DNA from 2 places in the Rhizobium sp. ZPR4 genome. Region 1 is predicted to be linked to the other one. Evidence: riboswitches for the same ligand, from Rfam matches in the RefSeq annotation. Region 1 holds a riboswitch; the other holds the start of a gene.
What was found. Region 1 has a riboswitch for FMN ahead of ribB (3,4-dihydroxy-2-butanone-4-phosphate synthase). Riboswitches for the same ligand answer to the same signal wherever they lie in the genome.
Positions count from the first base shown of each region.

Region 2: another riboswitch for FMN. It lies ahead of ABOK31_RS09730 (6,7-dimethyl-8-ribityllumazine synthase); the one in region 1 lies ahead of ribB (3,4-dihydroxy-2-butanone-4-phosphate synthase).

Region 1 is NZ_CP157969.1:113,745-121,706, forward strand. It holds gene ABOK31_RS28375 (Lrp/AsnC family transcriptional regulator) at 1-267, opposite strand, end outside; gene ABOK31_RS28380 (ATP-binding cassette domain-containing protein) at 440-1,219, shown strand; gene ABOK31_RS28385 (transporter substrate-binding domain-containing protein) at 1,264-2,037, shown strand; gene ABOK31_RS28390 (ABC transporter permease subunit) at 2,050-2,775, shown strand; gene ABOK31_RS28395 (ABC transporter permease) at 2,787-3,476, shown strand; gene ABOK31_RS28400 (homocysteine S-methyltransferase family protein) at 3,540-4,460, shown strand; gene ribB (3,4-dihydroxy-2-butanone-4-phosphate synthase) at 4,517-5,143, opposite strand; FMN riboswitch at 5,255-5,402, opposite strand; gene ABOK31_RS28410 (glucose 1-dehydrogenase) at 5,503-6,285, opposite strand; gene tpiA (triose-phosphate isomerase) at 6,363-7,100, opposite strand; gene ABOK31_RS28420 (SDR family oxidoreductase) at 7,105-7,893, opposite strand.
Region 2 is NZ_CP157967.1:1,976,022-1,983,983, reverse strand. It holds gene ABOK31_RS09755 (Tautomerase enzyme) at 1-410, shown strand, start outside; gene ABOK31_RS09750 (VOC family protein) at 481-873, shown strand; gene ABOK31_RS09745 (class I SAM-dependent methyltransferase) at 958-1,644, shown strand; gene phnF (phosphonate metabolism transcriptional regulator PhnF) at 1,646-2,374, shown strand; gene ABOK31_RS09735 (VOC family protein) at 2,396-2,746, opposite strand; gene ABOK31_RS09730 (6,7-dimethyl-8-ribityllumazine synthase) at 2,805-3,281, opposite strand; FMN riboswitch at 3,372-3,518, opposite strand; gene ABOK31_RS09725 (ABC transporter ATP-binding protein) at 3,625-4,686, opposite strand; gene ABOK31_RS09720 (ABC transporter permease) at 4,698-5,486, opposite strand; gene ABOK31_RS09715 (ABC transporter permease subunit) at 5,483-6,376, opposite strand; gene ABOK31_RS09710 (extracellular solute-binding protein) at 6,450-7,553, opposite strand; gene ABOK31_RS09705 (MurR/RpiR family transcriptional regulator) at 7,743-7,962, opposite strand, start outside.

The sequences.
Region 1 (7,962 bases):
CGCCCAAAGGCGGAACTTGGCAAGCGCATCGTAATTGTCCCGCTCGATTTCCATGCCGACGATGAACACCATCGGGGTCCCCGTCGCCTTGCGATCGACGACCGCGATTTCCGCCTTGATGATACCATCTTCGCGCAGTCGTTTCAGGCGCCGTTGCACGGCGGATGTCGAAAGGCCGACCTCTTCGGCGATCGCTTCGGCAGTGAGTTGGCAATTGCGCTGGACGATATCGAGAATATCGCGATCAAAGCGATCCAGGTTTTCCATTCCCCACTCCTTTAGGCGCCGATGAAATCAGGCGACAACATCTCTATTCTATCATAAAAGATGCACAAGGAATACATTTTTGCATTTTTTATGCAAAATGATCTGAAATTGCGCGCAAATTCCGCTCTTCTTCGCGATATTCTCCGCAAATTGTTTTTCATCGGAATTCTATATGACAGCGCGGTCCTCCCAGGCACTTTGTGTGGAAGATCTCCACAAGAGCTTTGGGTCACATCAAGTCCTCAAGGGCGTTTCAACCACCGCCAATCAAGGGGACGTGATTTCCATCATCGGCTCGTCCGGCTCCGGAAAAAGCACGTTTCTGCGCTGCATAAACCTGCTTGAAATGCCCGATCGCGGCCGCATCCTCGTCAACGGCGAGGAAGTCGTCCTGAGGCAGGGACGCCACGGACAGATGCAACCGAAAAGCTGGCGGCAGATCGAGCGGATGCGCAGTGGCCTGGGCATGGTATTCCAGAGTTTCAATCTCTGGGCCCACATGACCGTTCTCGAAAATATCATCGAGGCTCCGGTGCATGTTCTGGGCATCCCCCGTCGCGAGGCGATCGAAAAGGCGGAGGCTCTTCTCAATAAAGTCGGGCTTTACGACAAGCGCGATGCCTATCCGGCCTTCCTCTCCGGCGGTCAGCAGCAGAGGGCAGCGATCGCGCGCGCGCTTTGCATCGATCCGGCGGTTATGCTCTTCGACGAGCCGACATCGGCACTCGATCCCGAACTGGTCGGCGAAGTGCTCAAGGTGATCCGTGACCTCGCAGAGGAGGGTCGAACCATGCTGCTGGTCACCCATGAAATGCGCTTTGCCCGCGATGTCTCGAACCACGTTCTCTTCCTGCATCAGGGACGGATAGAGGAGGAAGGGCCGCCCAGGCAGATCTTCGACGCCCCAATCAGCGCTCGCTGTCGGGAATTCACCGGCATGCTGACGTCCTGATCCACATCTCATTCGCAGACAAAACCATTAGGAGAATCCCTTACATGAAACTGATTTCCACTCTATTCGCCGGGCTCGCCCTTACGCTCTCCGCCATGACGGCTCAGGCTGAGGTTCGCTTCGGCATCATGAACGAATCCTATCCGCCCTTCTTCGCCAAGGATGCCTCGGGCAAATGGCAGGGCTGGGAAATCGATATGATGGATGCCGTCTGCGAGCAGATGAAAGAGAAATGCTCGATCGTCGAGCTTTCCTGGGATGGCCTTATCCCGGCACTTCAGAGCAAGAAGTTCGATGTGATCTGGTCATCCATGTCGAATACGGCCGAGCGCTCGAAGGTCATCGATTTCACCGACAAATATTACAATACGCCCAGCACGCTGATCGGTCCGAAGGACCAGAAGCCAGGCGCAACTGCAGACGACGTCAAGGGCAAGACCATCGGCATTCAGGTGTCGACCATCCAGTCGGAATACTACAAGAAATACTTTGCCAAGGTCGCGGACGAGAAGACCTACCAGACGCTCGACGAGGCGTTTCAGGATCTCGCTGCAGGCCGCATTGACTATGTCTTCGGCGATTCACTCGCTCTCGACGCTTTCCTCAAAAGCGATGGCGGCAAGGATTGCTGCGCCAAGATGGGCGACGTGGCCGACGACAAGGAAATTCTCGGAGCCGGCGTTTCCGGCGGCCTTCGCAAGGAAGACACCGAACTCAAGGCAAAGCTCAACGCAGCGATCGCCGCAGTACGCGCCAGCGGCAAATACGACGAGATCACCAAGAAGTATTTCAGCTTCGATATCTACGGCGCCAAGTAAGAAATAGCGACGATGGCGACCTCCCAGCAAGGCATTCTGGACCTGCTCTCCCCCTATCCGCCCGGATGGGGTGGCGTGCTATTGACCGGAGCCGCCTCCACGGTCGCCATCTCCGCCGGCGCCTTTCTGATAGGCCTTCTGCTTGGTACTGGCGGTGCGCTGGGCAAGCTCTCCGGCATCAGGCCGCTCCGGCTCTTACTCGAACTCTACACCACCGCCGTCCGCGCGGTCCCCGAGCTGATCCTGATTGTCGGGCTCTATTATGCGGGAATGGATGGCCTCAATCGTCTCCTCGTCGCGCTCAATCTGCCCGCCTTCGAATTGAACGGCTTTGCGGTCGCGGTTGCCGTGCTCGGTTTCGTGCAGGGCGCCTATATGACGGAGGTGTTGCGCGGCGCGATCCTTGCGATCCCCGTCGGCCAGATCGAGGCAGCGAAGGCTTTCGGCATGGGGTCGCGCCTGCGCTTCCGCCGCATCATCCTGCCCGCCTTGCTGCCAAACGCCCTTCCCGGTCTTGCCAATCTCTGGATGTCGGTCACCAAGGACAGCGCTCTCGTCGCGGTCGTTGGCTATCAGGAGCTGGCTCTCGCCACACGTCTCGCTGGTGCTAGCACCAAGCACTATTTCATCTTTTTTCTGGCGTCCGCCCTCATCTACCTCGCTCTCACGCTCGTTTCGAACGCCCTCTTCAACCTGTTGGAGCGGCGCGTTCGGCGCGGCCAGCCCAAGATTGCCTGAGGAACGTTGACATGACCTTCTCGTGGATATCATCCTATTGGCCGCTTCTGTTAACGGGAGCCGTCCAAACGCTGTCGCTGCTTGTGATTTCCGTCGTCTTCGGTTTCATCATCGCCGTCGGCCTCGCCTTCGCTCAGGTCAGTGGCGGCCCCATCCTGCGCAGCCTTGCCCGCGGCTACTGCACCTTCTTCCGAGGCACGCCGCTGCTGATACAGCTCTGGTTGCTTTACTACGGTGTCGGCTCTCTCCTACCGATGATCCCGGGTATCCGTCAGAGCCTGTTCTGGCCGATCCTGCGCGAAGGTTTCTTCTTCGCGGCCGTCAGCTTCACGCTGAATTATGCGGCTTACGAGGCAGAGGTTTTGCGCGGCGCGTTGCTTGCGGTCCCGAAAGGCGAGCTGGAAGCCGGCCGCGCGTTCGGCATGCGGCCCTTCACGCTGACACGGCGCATCTGGCTGCCGCGCGCCATTCGCATCGCATTGCCGACGATCGGCGGCGAAATCGTCATGCAGCTGAAGGCGACGCCGCTCGCCTTCACCGTGACGGTGATGGATCTCTACGCCGTTGCCACGAAAGTTCGCCAGGACACGCTGCTCGTCTACGAACCGCTGATCGTCGTCACCGTCTTCTATCTCATCCTTACAGCCATCATCGCACGAAGCTTCCGTTTTCTGGAAGCGCAGGTACCGGTGCGGCGCTAACCCACGGCACGAAGGAGAGGTCAAACCTCCCCGCAGATCCGCGTTATTTTGGAGATTCCATTCATGAGCAAACTCTTGATCCTCGACGGCGGCATGAGCCGCGAACTGCTGCGTCTCGGCGCAGAATTGAAACAGCCGGAATGGTCGGCGCTGGCGCTCGTCAATTCGCCGGAGATCGTCCGGCAGGTCCATGACGAATTCATTGCCGCCGGATCGGACGTTGTTACAACGAACAGCTATGCGCTCGTCCCTTTCCACATTGGTGAGGAGCGGTTCTGGAAGGAAGGGGCCGATCTCATTGCCCTGTCCGGGCGGCTGGCGCGCGACGCCGCGAATGCCTGCAAGGATCGAAAAATCCTGGTCGCCGGTTCGCTGCCCCCGATCTTCGGCTCTTACGAGCCGCAGAATTTCGATCCGTCAAAGGTACAGGACTATCTCAAGGTTCTGGTCGAAAACCTCGACCCCTATGTCGATGTCTGGCTCGGCGAAACCCTCAGCCTGATCGCGGAGGCAGACGCGGTTCGGACTGCGGTCGCTGAAACAGGAAAGCCGTTCTGGATTTCCTTCACGCTGGCGGATGATGCCGCGCAAAGAAACGGCGCCTCGCCCAAGCTTCGATCCGGCGAAGCCGTCGCGGATGCGGCTCGGTGGGCGGCGTCATCTGGCGCCGACGCACTCCTGTTTAACTGCAGCAAACCGGAAGTCATGCGAGAGGCCGTCGACGCAGCAGCGGAGGTTTTCAACCGGAGCGGCAAGAACCTGCAGATCGGCGTCTATGCCAATGCCTTCGAGGGAGAGCAAGGCGAGTCCGCCGCCAACGAGGGCCTTCATGCGACCCGAGAGGACCTGAACGATGACGCCTATTCACGCTTCGCCTGCTCCTGGGTCGATGCCGGCGCAACGATGGTGGGCGGCTGCTGCGGAATTGGCGCCGGACATATTCATCGGCTGAAGAAGGCTCTCCTTAGTCCCCAAGGGGCGTAGGAGAGCCTTGGATCACCATCGATCCGGACGAGATCAGATAGGCTGTATCAGAACGATCAGGCAGCCTTGAAGGGAGCACTCGCAGCTCTGTAGGCGATGAGATCCTCGATCGTGACAAGATGGAGGCCATGCCGCTCGGCGAAAACTTCGAGCTCTGGAAGACGCGCCATCGTGCCGTCGTCGTTTGCCACTTCGCAGATGACGCCGGCCGGAGAAAGGCCGGCAAGCCTTGCAAGATCCACAGCTGCTTCCGTGTGCCCCGGGCGCGACAGGACGCCGTTTGGATGCGCACGAAGCGGAAAGATATGACCGGGCCGGGCAAATTCCTCCGGACGAGATCCGTCCCTGACGAGAGCCCGAACAGTCGCCGCTCTGTCGGCGGCGGATATTCCGGTCGTGGTTTCCGGGATGTAGTCGACCGAAACGGTAAACGCGGTCCTCAGAACTTCCGTGTTGCGCGGCACCATCAACGGAATGTCGAGCTCGTCGAGCCTTTCGCCCTCCATCGGAACGCAGATGAGACCACGGGCATGGTTCATCATGAAGGCGATCGCCTGCGGCGTGACTGCTTCGGCAGCAATCACCAGGTCGCCTTCGTTTTCGCGGTCGAGATCATCGACAACCACGATGATCTCGCCTCGCGCAATCGCGGCGATCGCATCTTCAATTTTCGAAATTGCCATTTTCCTGCCTTTCAAGGGTTGCCGTTAAAACGGCGTGCATGGCCGGTCAAAGCCACCATTTTCCCTTGGGCGAACAAGCATGTGAACGCCACCATCAAGCGGCGTCTCCTGCGTTGCTCTCTTCCATCCGGACTATGACCGTCGGCTCCGGCATCTCACCGGATCTGCTGACCCTTCCGAAAGCTCGGAAGGCGCTCGCCGGCTCGAGGAAACTCCTCATACCGCCGGTGGGGAATTACACCCCGCCCTGAGAACAAGTGAAAGATAAGGGATCAACGCCTCATTCCGCAAGAGGCTTTGATCGCCGAATCGTCGAGAATTCGATCCGCCCGATGAACGCACCGTTCCTCATTGTCGAACTACGACATGATCAAGCCGCCATCGACATTGATCGTCTGTCCGGTGATATAGGCGGCATCGTCACTGGCAAGGAAAGTGACGAGGCCGGCAACATCTTCACCCGACCCAGCCCGTTTCATCGGAATGCCTTCGACCCATTCCTTCATGAGCTCGCCGGGACCGTAATTGCCGAGCAGCTTGCCCCATGCCTGGTCGTTATAGGCCCACATGTCGGTTTCGATGATGCCCGGGCAAAAGGCGTTCACGGTAATGCCCTCGGTCGCGACTTCCTTGGCAAGGCTCTGGGTAATGCCGACGACGCCCATCTTCGATGCCGCATAATGCGGCGTATAGATGAAGCCGTCGCGCGCCTGGCCGGAGGCGGTATTGATGATGCGGCCGCCACGGCCATGCTTGCGCATGCGGGCGATCGCCTCCTGGGCGCAGAGGAAGACGCCCTTGGTGTTGACGGCCATGACCTTGTCCCATTCGTCCTCGGTCATATCCTCGACGCGGGCGATGGTGATGACGCCGGCATTCTGGATGGAAACATCGACGGCGCCGAAGGCCGCCTCGGCAGCGTCGTAGAGACCTTTCACACTGGCCTTGTCCGTCACATCGCCGACGAAGGAAATCGCTTTGCCGCCGTCAGCCTTGATCGCATCGGCGACCGTATGGACCGAATCCTCGTTGGCGGAAACCACCAGATTGGCGCCCTCGCGGGCAAACCGTTTGGCGATCGCAGCCCCGATGCCGCGGCTTGCGCCAGTGATGACGACGGTCTTGTTTTCGAAGCGTTGCATTCTCTGTTCCTTTCGCGGTGACAGCCACACCAGGCGCCGGCTCGAGGGGCCGATCGCCCTGCCTGTTGCTGGCGATTTCAAACGGCCGCCGTAATAATCCCGGCAAACTCCGATGCCTTCAGCGATGCGCCTCCGACGAGAGCGCCATCGACGTTGGAAACGCCGAAGATCGCCTTTGCATTCGACGCCTTGACCGAGCCGCCGTAGAGGATCCTGACGCGAGTTCCATCGTCTCCCAGCTTCTCGTTAAGCATCTGGCGGATGAACAAATGCACTTCCTCTATCTGCTCGAGGGTCGGAACCAGTCCTGTCCCGATCGCCCATACGGGTTCATAGGCGATCGTCGTGTTGGAACTGGTCGCTGTTTCGGGAATTGAGCCTTCAAGCTGAGCACGAACCACCTCGATCGCCCTTCCCTCGTCTCGTTCTATGCGCGTCTCGCCGACACAAATGATGCTTGTCAGCCCCACCCTGTGAACCGCGGCAGCCTTGCCCGCGACTGCGGCATCCATTTCCTTGTAGGCGGAGCGGCGTTCGGAATGTCCGAGGATGACGAAGCGAGCGCCGATTTCGGCGAGCATCTCGGCGGAAACGTCTCCGGTATAGGCGCCTGCGGCCTGCGCATGGCAATCCTGTGCGCCGACGGCAATCGTCGAGCCTCCAGCGCATTCGGCCGCCTTTTCCACCAGCGTGAAGGGCGGGCAGACGACGATGTCACATGCCGCCTCGCCCGTTATTCCCTTCAGCGCCTCGATCTCAGCCAGGGAGGAAGCGAGACCGTTCATTTTCCAGTTGCCGGCAATCAGTTTCTTCATCGCATCACCAGCAGCAGAAGCCGCCATCGACGAGCAGGTCGACGCCCGTCACGAAGCTCGCGGCATTCGACAGTAGGAAGACGGCAGGTCCGACCATCTCATCGACCGTTGCCATACGCTGCATCGGCGTCTGCTCCTCGAAGAGCTTGGTCTGATGAACCATTTCCGGGCGCGTATTCATCGGCGTCGCGGTATATCCCGGCGAGATGGTGTTGACGCGGATGCCGCGGCCAACCCACTCCATCGCCAGCGACTTCGACATGTGGATCACGCCCGCTTTTGAGGCGTTGTAATGGGCCTGGCTCAGACCCCGATTGACGATCACACCCGACATGGAGGCGATGTTGACGATCGATCCGCGTCCGTTTTTCAGCATGGCGCGTGCTTCTGCCTGGCAGGACAGAAAAATGCCCTTCAAGTTGATGTCCATCAGCGTCTGGTACTGGTCTTCCTCCATCTCCTCCGCAGGATTGGCGTTGGCGATACCGGCGGCATTGACCGCAAGTGTCAGCGGACCGAGTTCCGCCTCGGTACGCGCAACCGCCTCCCCGAGAGAGGACTTGCTGGTGACGTCAGCCGCGATCTGGAGGGAGCGACGACCGGCCGCCTCGATATGCGAGGCCGTGTTCGCCAGGCCATCGTCGGAGCGACGATCAAGAAGCGCTACATCGGCGCCGCATTGAGCAAGGCCGATTGCGATGCGTTGCCCGATCCCGCTTCCGGCGCCGGTCACGAGCGCGACCTGTCCCTTGAGATCGAAGAGTTTCGGGGCGTTCAGAGTGATGTCGGACACCGCTCTTCCTTTCTGTTTGTCTAGAGCGTTTTCGCTTTTCTTCGATCGCGAAAACGCTCTATGTTGTTG
Region 2 (7,962 bases), on a different replicon from region 1:
CGTCCGAAGCGCAGGCGCAAGCTTTTGCTGGATTGACGGATGCAGTCCTCGATGTTGCCGGCTTGACCGGGAATGCATTCATGACGGCCAATGTCATCGGGTCGATCAACGTGCTTCCGGCCGAACACGTGCTGGCAGCCGGAAAGCCCGTTGCCGCGGCCTTCATCGAACTCAAGCTGCCCGAAATCGCGCTCGCGACCGCCGAAGCCAAGTGCGCTTTCATTGCAAGAGCGACTGATGTCGTCGAACAGGCGGCCGAAGGGCGGATCAAGCGCGAGCATATCTGGTCGAATATAGTTTATGCGCCTGAAGGCGCCTGGGGCATTGCGGGCCAAAGCTACAGCAATGCTGATCTGGTCGGCGCCATTGCGAGCGCCGCAGCGCCCGAGGTCGAAGCTCATCGCGCTTGAGTTGAAGCAATTGGCATCAATACCGGGCGGCCGCGTGGGCCGCTCGTCCGACAACAAGGGGAGTCAGGAGTTGCAACTCGCCAATTATCTGTTTTTCACGACGCATTGTGAGGACGCGCTTGCCTTCTATACGGCCTGCGGGCTTGGCCAAGTGACGCTGTTGGTCCGTCATGGTGCGGATGGGATACCGCTTGCCCGCGAAGCAATGCGGGGCAGGGTAATGCACGCTCGCTTCGAGGGGCCAGGCGTCTTGTTCTTCGCCTCCGACAATCATGACGCCGAGCCGATGCGCGGCTCTGCGCACATGCTCATGATGGATGATCGCGGTAGCACTGGCGAGATTTTTGCCCGGCTTGCCGAGGGCGGTACCGTAACGACGCCGCTCGCCGTGCAGCCTTGGGGCAGCTACTACGGCAAGCTGACGGATCGGTATGGCGTGCAATGGATGGTCGATTGCGTGTAGTAGTCCGGTCGTCCGGACGAATTCATATGATTGTCATGAGACGTGGCTATCAAGGGGGCAGTCCACTCCAACAGCGAGAGCATCATGACGAGCGCAGCAACGACTTATGCAACCTGGCACAAGGAACCGCAGGGCGACGCCGCAATGGCGGAATCGCACAGCCCCTATTGGCGGCATTTCATCGAAACGGTGCCGGAGCGGGATTTCTCCTCGAAGACTGTCCTGGACTTCGGCTGCAATCGCGGTGGTTTTTTGCGGCTGCTTTATGCCATGCGGCCGTTCCGACGCGGCGTTGGCATTGATATCGCTTCGGAGTCCGTGGCTGCCGCTGTCGAAGCTGTCGGCAATATGCCGCTGCAGTTTCATGTGACGACCGATTTATTGCCTTTTGCCGACAGCTTCGATGTGGCCTTCAGCTATGAGGTGATCTATCTGCTGCCGGAACTGAAAGAGCATGCCGAGGGGATGTTCCGGGCCATGCGCGATGGGGGCGTCTATTACGCGGTGACCGGGTGCCACAATGAAATGCCGCTTTGGCCGAAATGGCTCGAACTGATCGGCAACAACAGCAATGCGCCGATGCAGGATCGCTCGCCACAGGACTATATCGAGGCGTTCACGACGGCCGGCTTCGATGTTTCCGTCAGGCGTTTCGGCTATGACGGTTTCGTGCGCGCGACGAAGGACCGCAAATACTATCCGAGCATTCTCGATGCGTTGAGCTATCCGGCCGAATACAAGCTTCTGTTCCGGCTCGAGAAGCGCATCTGACATGGAGACGATCGATCGCAAGGGCGGCAGCGCCCTCTGGCATCAGATCGGCGAGATCCTGGCGGCTGATATTGCCACCGGGACTTTCGCGCCAGGAGAGAAATTGCCGACCGAGCCTGAGCTGATGCAGCGCTTCGGTGTCAGCCGCTTCACCGTGCGTCAGGCGCTGGGCCATCTGGAGCAGCGCGGACTGGTGCGTGCCGAGCAGGGACGGGGAACCTTCGTTCATAGGGGCGTGCTCGACTATACGCTGTCGAAGCGCACCCGTTTTCACAAGAACCTGATCGAGCAAGGTTTCGAGCCGGGCGGCGAGTTGCTCGTCCACGAAATCGTGCCGGCGACGGAACGCGTTGCCAGCTATCTGAAGCTGGCGGTTGGGGCACTGGTCATCCATCGTCGCGGCGTGATGACGGCCGATAGCATTCCGGTCGAATTGGGCGATTCCTATTATCCGGCTGACCGTTTTCCCGATTTCGACAAGGCCAGATTGCAGCATCCGACAATCTCGGCGGCACTCGCGAGCTATGGCGTTACCGACTACGAGCGCTTGCAGACGGAGATCGAGGCGCGCATGCCGACAGCCGAGGAGGCGCGGATCTTGCGCCAGCCGAAATCAACACCGCTGCTGGTGACGCGCAAGGTGGATGCGGATGCGGCGGGTATGCCGATAACCTACTCGGAATCGGTCTGGCCGGCTGAACGCACCACGTTCAATCTCGATTTGCGATAGAGAGCGTCCGCGAGCTTTGCGTCAGCGGTGGGAGAGGATGTTGACGACCTTGCCGAAGGGATCGCGGACATAGAAACGGCGAACGCCCCAGGGCTCGTCCGTAAGGTCATACAGTATCCCGAAGCCCATGGATGTGGCGCGCTGATAGAGTCCGTCGACATCGTCGACTTCGATGGAGAGATCGGGGACGAGTGTTCCCGAACCGCCTTCGCTGGCGACGCTGATCTGCGGAACCGTTGCCGCTTCGGAGGCGAAGGTGACGATCCAGCCGTGATCCATGACGACGTCGAGGCCGAGCAGGTCATGGTAGAAGAGACGGGCCGTGGCGGGATCGGCGGCAGGGAGGTTAGGGATGATGCGTAGGACGGTCACTGACGTTTCTCCCTTGTGATGTGGAGGCGGGCTTTGGCCGCGCCTCCACTACGCTGGTTCAGACCGTGACGGCCGGTAGCAGCTTGGCGCGTTCGCTGAGGATATGGCGGCAGGCGCTGGCCACTTCGCGGCCCTTGATGATGAAATGTTCCTTGAAGAACTGGATATGTGCTTCCGACTCCTGGAAATGATGCGGCGTCAGAACCGCCGAGAGGATCGGCACACCGGTATCGAGCTGGACGCGCATCATTGCGTCGAGGACCGTGTTCGCAACGAATTCATGGCGATAGATGCCACCGTCGACAACGAAAGCGGTGGCGACGATCGCGGAATAGCGGCCGTTGCGGGCAAGGGTCTGCGCATGCAGCGGAATTTCCAGTGCGCCGGGCACGTCGAAGATATCGATCGGCGATGCGCCTTCCACCGTCTGCCATTCGGCAACGAAGGAGTCGACCGAGCGGTCGACGATGTCAGCATGCCAGCGAGCCCGAATGATCGCGATGCGGCTCGGCTGGGTAGAAATCGAAATGGTCATGAATTTTGCCTTTCAAGGGTTGTTGTCAATTATCCCTTGGGCGAACACGCATGAACGCAGCACTCCCCGCGCGGAGGAGGGTACGACCCTGCTTGCTCTCTTCCATCCGGACTATACCGTCGGCTCCGGCCTCTCACCGGATCTGCTGACCCTTCCGAAAACTCGGAAGGCGCTCGCGGGCTCGGGGAAAATCCCCATACCGCCGGTGGGGAATTGCACCCCGCCCTGAGAACGCCTGGACTATAGATGCTTTCCCTCATGGAAATCAAAGAAAAACGCCGGGCTTTTGACCCGGCGTTTGCAAATAATTTTTCAAACTAGCCCTATGAGGCGAGGCGGCTTCTCAATCCTGGATGACCAGCAGGTCGGAGGAGGCGAAGCGCAGCGTCACCTTCTCGCCAACGCTCGGAGGCATCATGCCGGGGCTGTTGAACATGTCGAAGGAAATCGTGTTGCCAGCGACGTTCATACGAGTGCGGATGACGGAGCCCAGGAAGTGTGCCGAGGAAACCTCGCCCGTCAGCGCCGTGTCGCCCTTGGCCGATTCCGCCAGTGAGCCGGCTTCCGGACGCAGGGCGAGCGATACGGTATCGCCCGGCTTGTAGGCCGTGACCGACTGCTTCAGGGTCACGCCCTGATCACCGATCATGATCCGGTTGCTGTCGGGATCGACGACCTTGCCCTCGATCAGGTTCAGCGTACCGACGAAGGAGGCGACGAAGCGCGTTGCCGGCGTGTTATAGATCTCGAACGGCGTGCCGATCTGGTCGGCGCGGCCGGCATTCATGACGACGATGCGATCGGAGATCGACAGAGCTTCTTCCTGATCGTGCGTCACGAAAACTGTGGTGATGCCCAGCTGCTGCTGGATGGCGCGGATTTCCTCGCGCAGTGATACACGGATCTTGGCGTCGAGGGCCGAGAGCGGCTCGTCGAGCAGGAGGACCTGCGGCTTGACCGCGATGGCGCGGGCGAGCGCCACGCGCTGCTGCTGGCCGCCGGACATCTGATAGGGATAGCGGCCGGCGAGGTGATCGAGCTTGATGAGAGCAAGCATTTCCTTGACGCGCTTGTCGATGTCGGGCTTCGCCATCCCGGCGACCTTGAGGCCGAAAGCGACGTTGTCGTGCACCGTCATGTTCGGGAACAGCGCGTAAGCCTGGAACACCATGCCGATATTGCGCTGGTTCGGTTTTAACGCCCGCTGATCCTTGCCGTTGATCGACAGGGTGCCGGCGGTCGGTGTTTCGAAACCGGCGATCATGCGCAGCACGGTCGTCTTGCCGCAACCCGAAGGTCCGAGGAAGGAGATGAATTCTCCCTTCTCGATGTTCATATTGAAATCGTGAACGACGTGGATATCGCCGAAGGACTTCTTGATGTGGGTGAGTTCGAGAAAAGCCATGGTGAGGAGCCTTACGCCTTAATCGGAGCCAATTTGGAGAAGCGGGAAACGAGCTGCAGGAAGCCCATGCTGAGCCAGGTCACTGCAAGCGCGATGATGGCCAGTGCCGAGGACTGATAGGCCTGGTTGGCGCCGACGAGCTGCATGTAGGGGCCGAAAGCCGGCCGATTAAGCAACGATGCCATCGTGAATTCGCCCATGACGATCGCCAGTGTGATGAACGCGCCGGAGAGAACGCCACTCATGACATTGGGGAAGATGCAGCGGAACATGATGGTCGTCCACTTCGCGCCAAGGCTTTCCGCCGCTTCCGTCAGGGTGCCGACGTCGATCGTGCGCATCGCCGTATCGACCGAACGATACATATAGGGGAGCGACAAGACAATATAGGAGCAGACCAGTAGGAAATTCGTGGTCTGCTCGAAGCCCGTCAGAGGCAGGATCGAGGACGAATTATAGAGACGCAAATAGCCGAAGACGATGACGATTGCCGGGATGACCAGCGGCATCAGGGTGATGAATTCGACGATCGGGCGTAGCTGCGGCAAACGAAGCCGGACCCAATAGGCCGTGGGAACCACGAGCAACATGCCGACGATGATGGTCAGCACGGCCATGAGCATGGAATAGCCGAACGCATAGAGAAAGTGCGAGTCGGAAAAGACCGAAGCGTAGGCGTCGAAACTATAGGCGTCGCGGCGCATGCGCAGCGAGAATTCCAGCGTGCCGATGAGCGGGACGATGAAATAGATGGCGCCGATGACGACCGCGATCCAGGCGAAGAATTTCTGCAGCTTCATTTCTGCCACCGTTCTGCGCGCATGCGCATGATGATGTAAATGACGTTGGAAATGCCTGTTATGACGATCATGCCGAGAGCCATCGCATAGCCGAGATTGGCGTTATGCAGGACGTCGCCGCGGATCTGTGCATAGAGCTGGATCGGGATGATGTTCAGCGAGCTGCCCGTCAGCGCGATGGCCGTTGCGATGGCGCCGAAAGCGTTGGCAAACAGCAGCAGTGTCGTGCCAAGCAGGCTCGGCCAGAGGATGGGCAGCGCCACCATCAGCCAATATTGCCAGTTGGTGGCTCCGAGGATGGAGGCGGCTTCGCGCCATTCCTTCTTCATGCCGTCCAGGGCGGGCGTGATGATCAGCACCATCAGCGGAATCTGGAAGTACATGTAGGTGACGGTCAGGCCAATGAAGCTGTAGAGATTGAAGCCCGTCGCATAGAGGTTGAAGCCCAACCAGTCTCTCATCAACACGGTGACGAGGCCGAGGCGGCCGATCGTGGCGATGAACGCGAATGCCAGGGGCACGCCGGCAAAGTTGGAGGCAACGCCGGAAAAGGTGAGAAACGTGTGGCGCACCCAGCCCGGCAAGCCGCCCATGACCAAGGCCCAGGCAAGGTAGAAGCCGATCAGGGCGCCGCCGAGCGAAGACGTGACCGACACCTTGATGCTGATCCAGTAGGAATCCCAGATCGACTTGGTGAACAGATCGCCGATGTTCTTCAGCGTCAGGCTGCCGTCGGGCGTCAGAAAGGCGCCGGCGATCAGGTAGATCGTCGGGAGAATCAGAAACAGCAGCGCGAAGATCAGGAAGGGCGCTATGCCCAGCCAGTCGACAACCACGCGTTTGTTGATCAGGGGGGGACTGCTGATCGTTGATGTTGTCACGGTGCTCATGATTGGCCCAATCCGCGGCGTCAAAAAAACGGAAAACCTCCCCGCTTGAGCGGGGAGGTCGTGTCAGGTTTGATTACTGTACGTTCGAACCGACGACGGAATCCCACTTGGTGGTGATGGCGGCCTTGCCTGCATCCTGCTCGTCGAGCGTCGGGAATACGGCCTTTTCGTAGGCAGCGGCCGGCGGCAGCTTGTCGAGAAGTTCCTGCGGGACCTTCTTGTTCTTCGCCAGGTCGTTGAAGCGGATCGGGTGGCAATAGCCCTTCAGCCAGCCGATCTGGCCTTCGTCGGAATAGAGGAACTCCATCCAGAGCTTTGCAGCGTTCGGATGCGGAGCGAAGGCCGAGATCGCCTGGACGTAAACGCCTGCGATAACGCCCGAAGCCGGAACGGTGACGTCAACCGGCGGGTTGCCGTTCAGGCTGTCGCGCCAGGAAAGACCGTTGTAGTCCCATGCGACGACGATCGGGGTAGCGCCCTGTGCGAGCGAAGCGGACTTGCCGATGACCGGAACGAAATTGCCTGCCTTGTTCAGCTTGGCGAAGTAGCCGAGACCGGCTTCACCGACCTTGGTGGCGTCCTTCTCGCCGGCAGCGAGGCCGGCGGCGTAGACGGCCTGAACGGCCTGGTTCGAGGTGCGCGGGTCACCTGCGAGCGAAACAGTGTTGGCATATTCCGGCTTCAGGAGGTCAGCCCAGTCCTTCGGCGGGTTCTTTACGACGTCCTTGTTGGTGACGAAGGAGAGAACGCCGTAGTAGTCGCCGTACCAGTAGCCTTCGGAATCCTTGGCGCTGTCCGGAATGGAATCCCAGGTGGAAACCTTGTAAGGCTGCAGCAGGCCTTCCTTCTTGGCGGTCGGGCCGAAAGAGAGACCAACGTCGATCACGTCCGGAGCCTGCGGGCCGGTATTGCCCTTGTTGGCGCGGATTGCTTCGACTTCATCGCCCGAGCCGGCATCCGGGTTCAGTTCGTTGACTTCGATACCGTACTTCGCCTTGAATGCAGCGATCAGGTCACCATAACCGCACCAGTTGTGGGGCAGGGCGATGGTGGTCAGCGTGCCTTCCTTCTTGGCGGCAGCGATGAGATCGGCGCTCGGTTCTGCGGCCGCAATAGCCGTCGAAGCGACGAGCATCGCGGTGGAGATTGTCAGAAGACGATGAATTTTCGAGATCACTGCATTTCCTCCTTTTGGGTTTTCAGTGTCTGGCGTTGCTGTTAATGACGTTACATGAAGGTTGTGTGACGACTTCAAAGCGTTGCGTTTGCTGAAAACGCAGTCGATTTTTGCTTCTAATCGACAAGTATGACAGTCGCTGTATTTCACGCTGCTCCACGAACCGTTATTTTGTGTTTTCATTCCCCTTCAGCTTAGCTTGCGAAACAACTTTGTTTGTTCGAAAAGACCTTCCAGTGTCTTCATGCGCTCGCTTGTCTCGTCCCATGTCGAGCTTTGCACGGCTTCGATTAGGGCTTCGACGATAAAGAGAGTGACAACCGACGAATCCCAAGCGGACGGCGCCTCGATCTGCACGCGAAACGTGTATTTCGCATGCTTGGCGGCAGGCGTTGCCCACTGGTCGGTG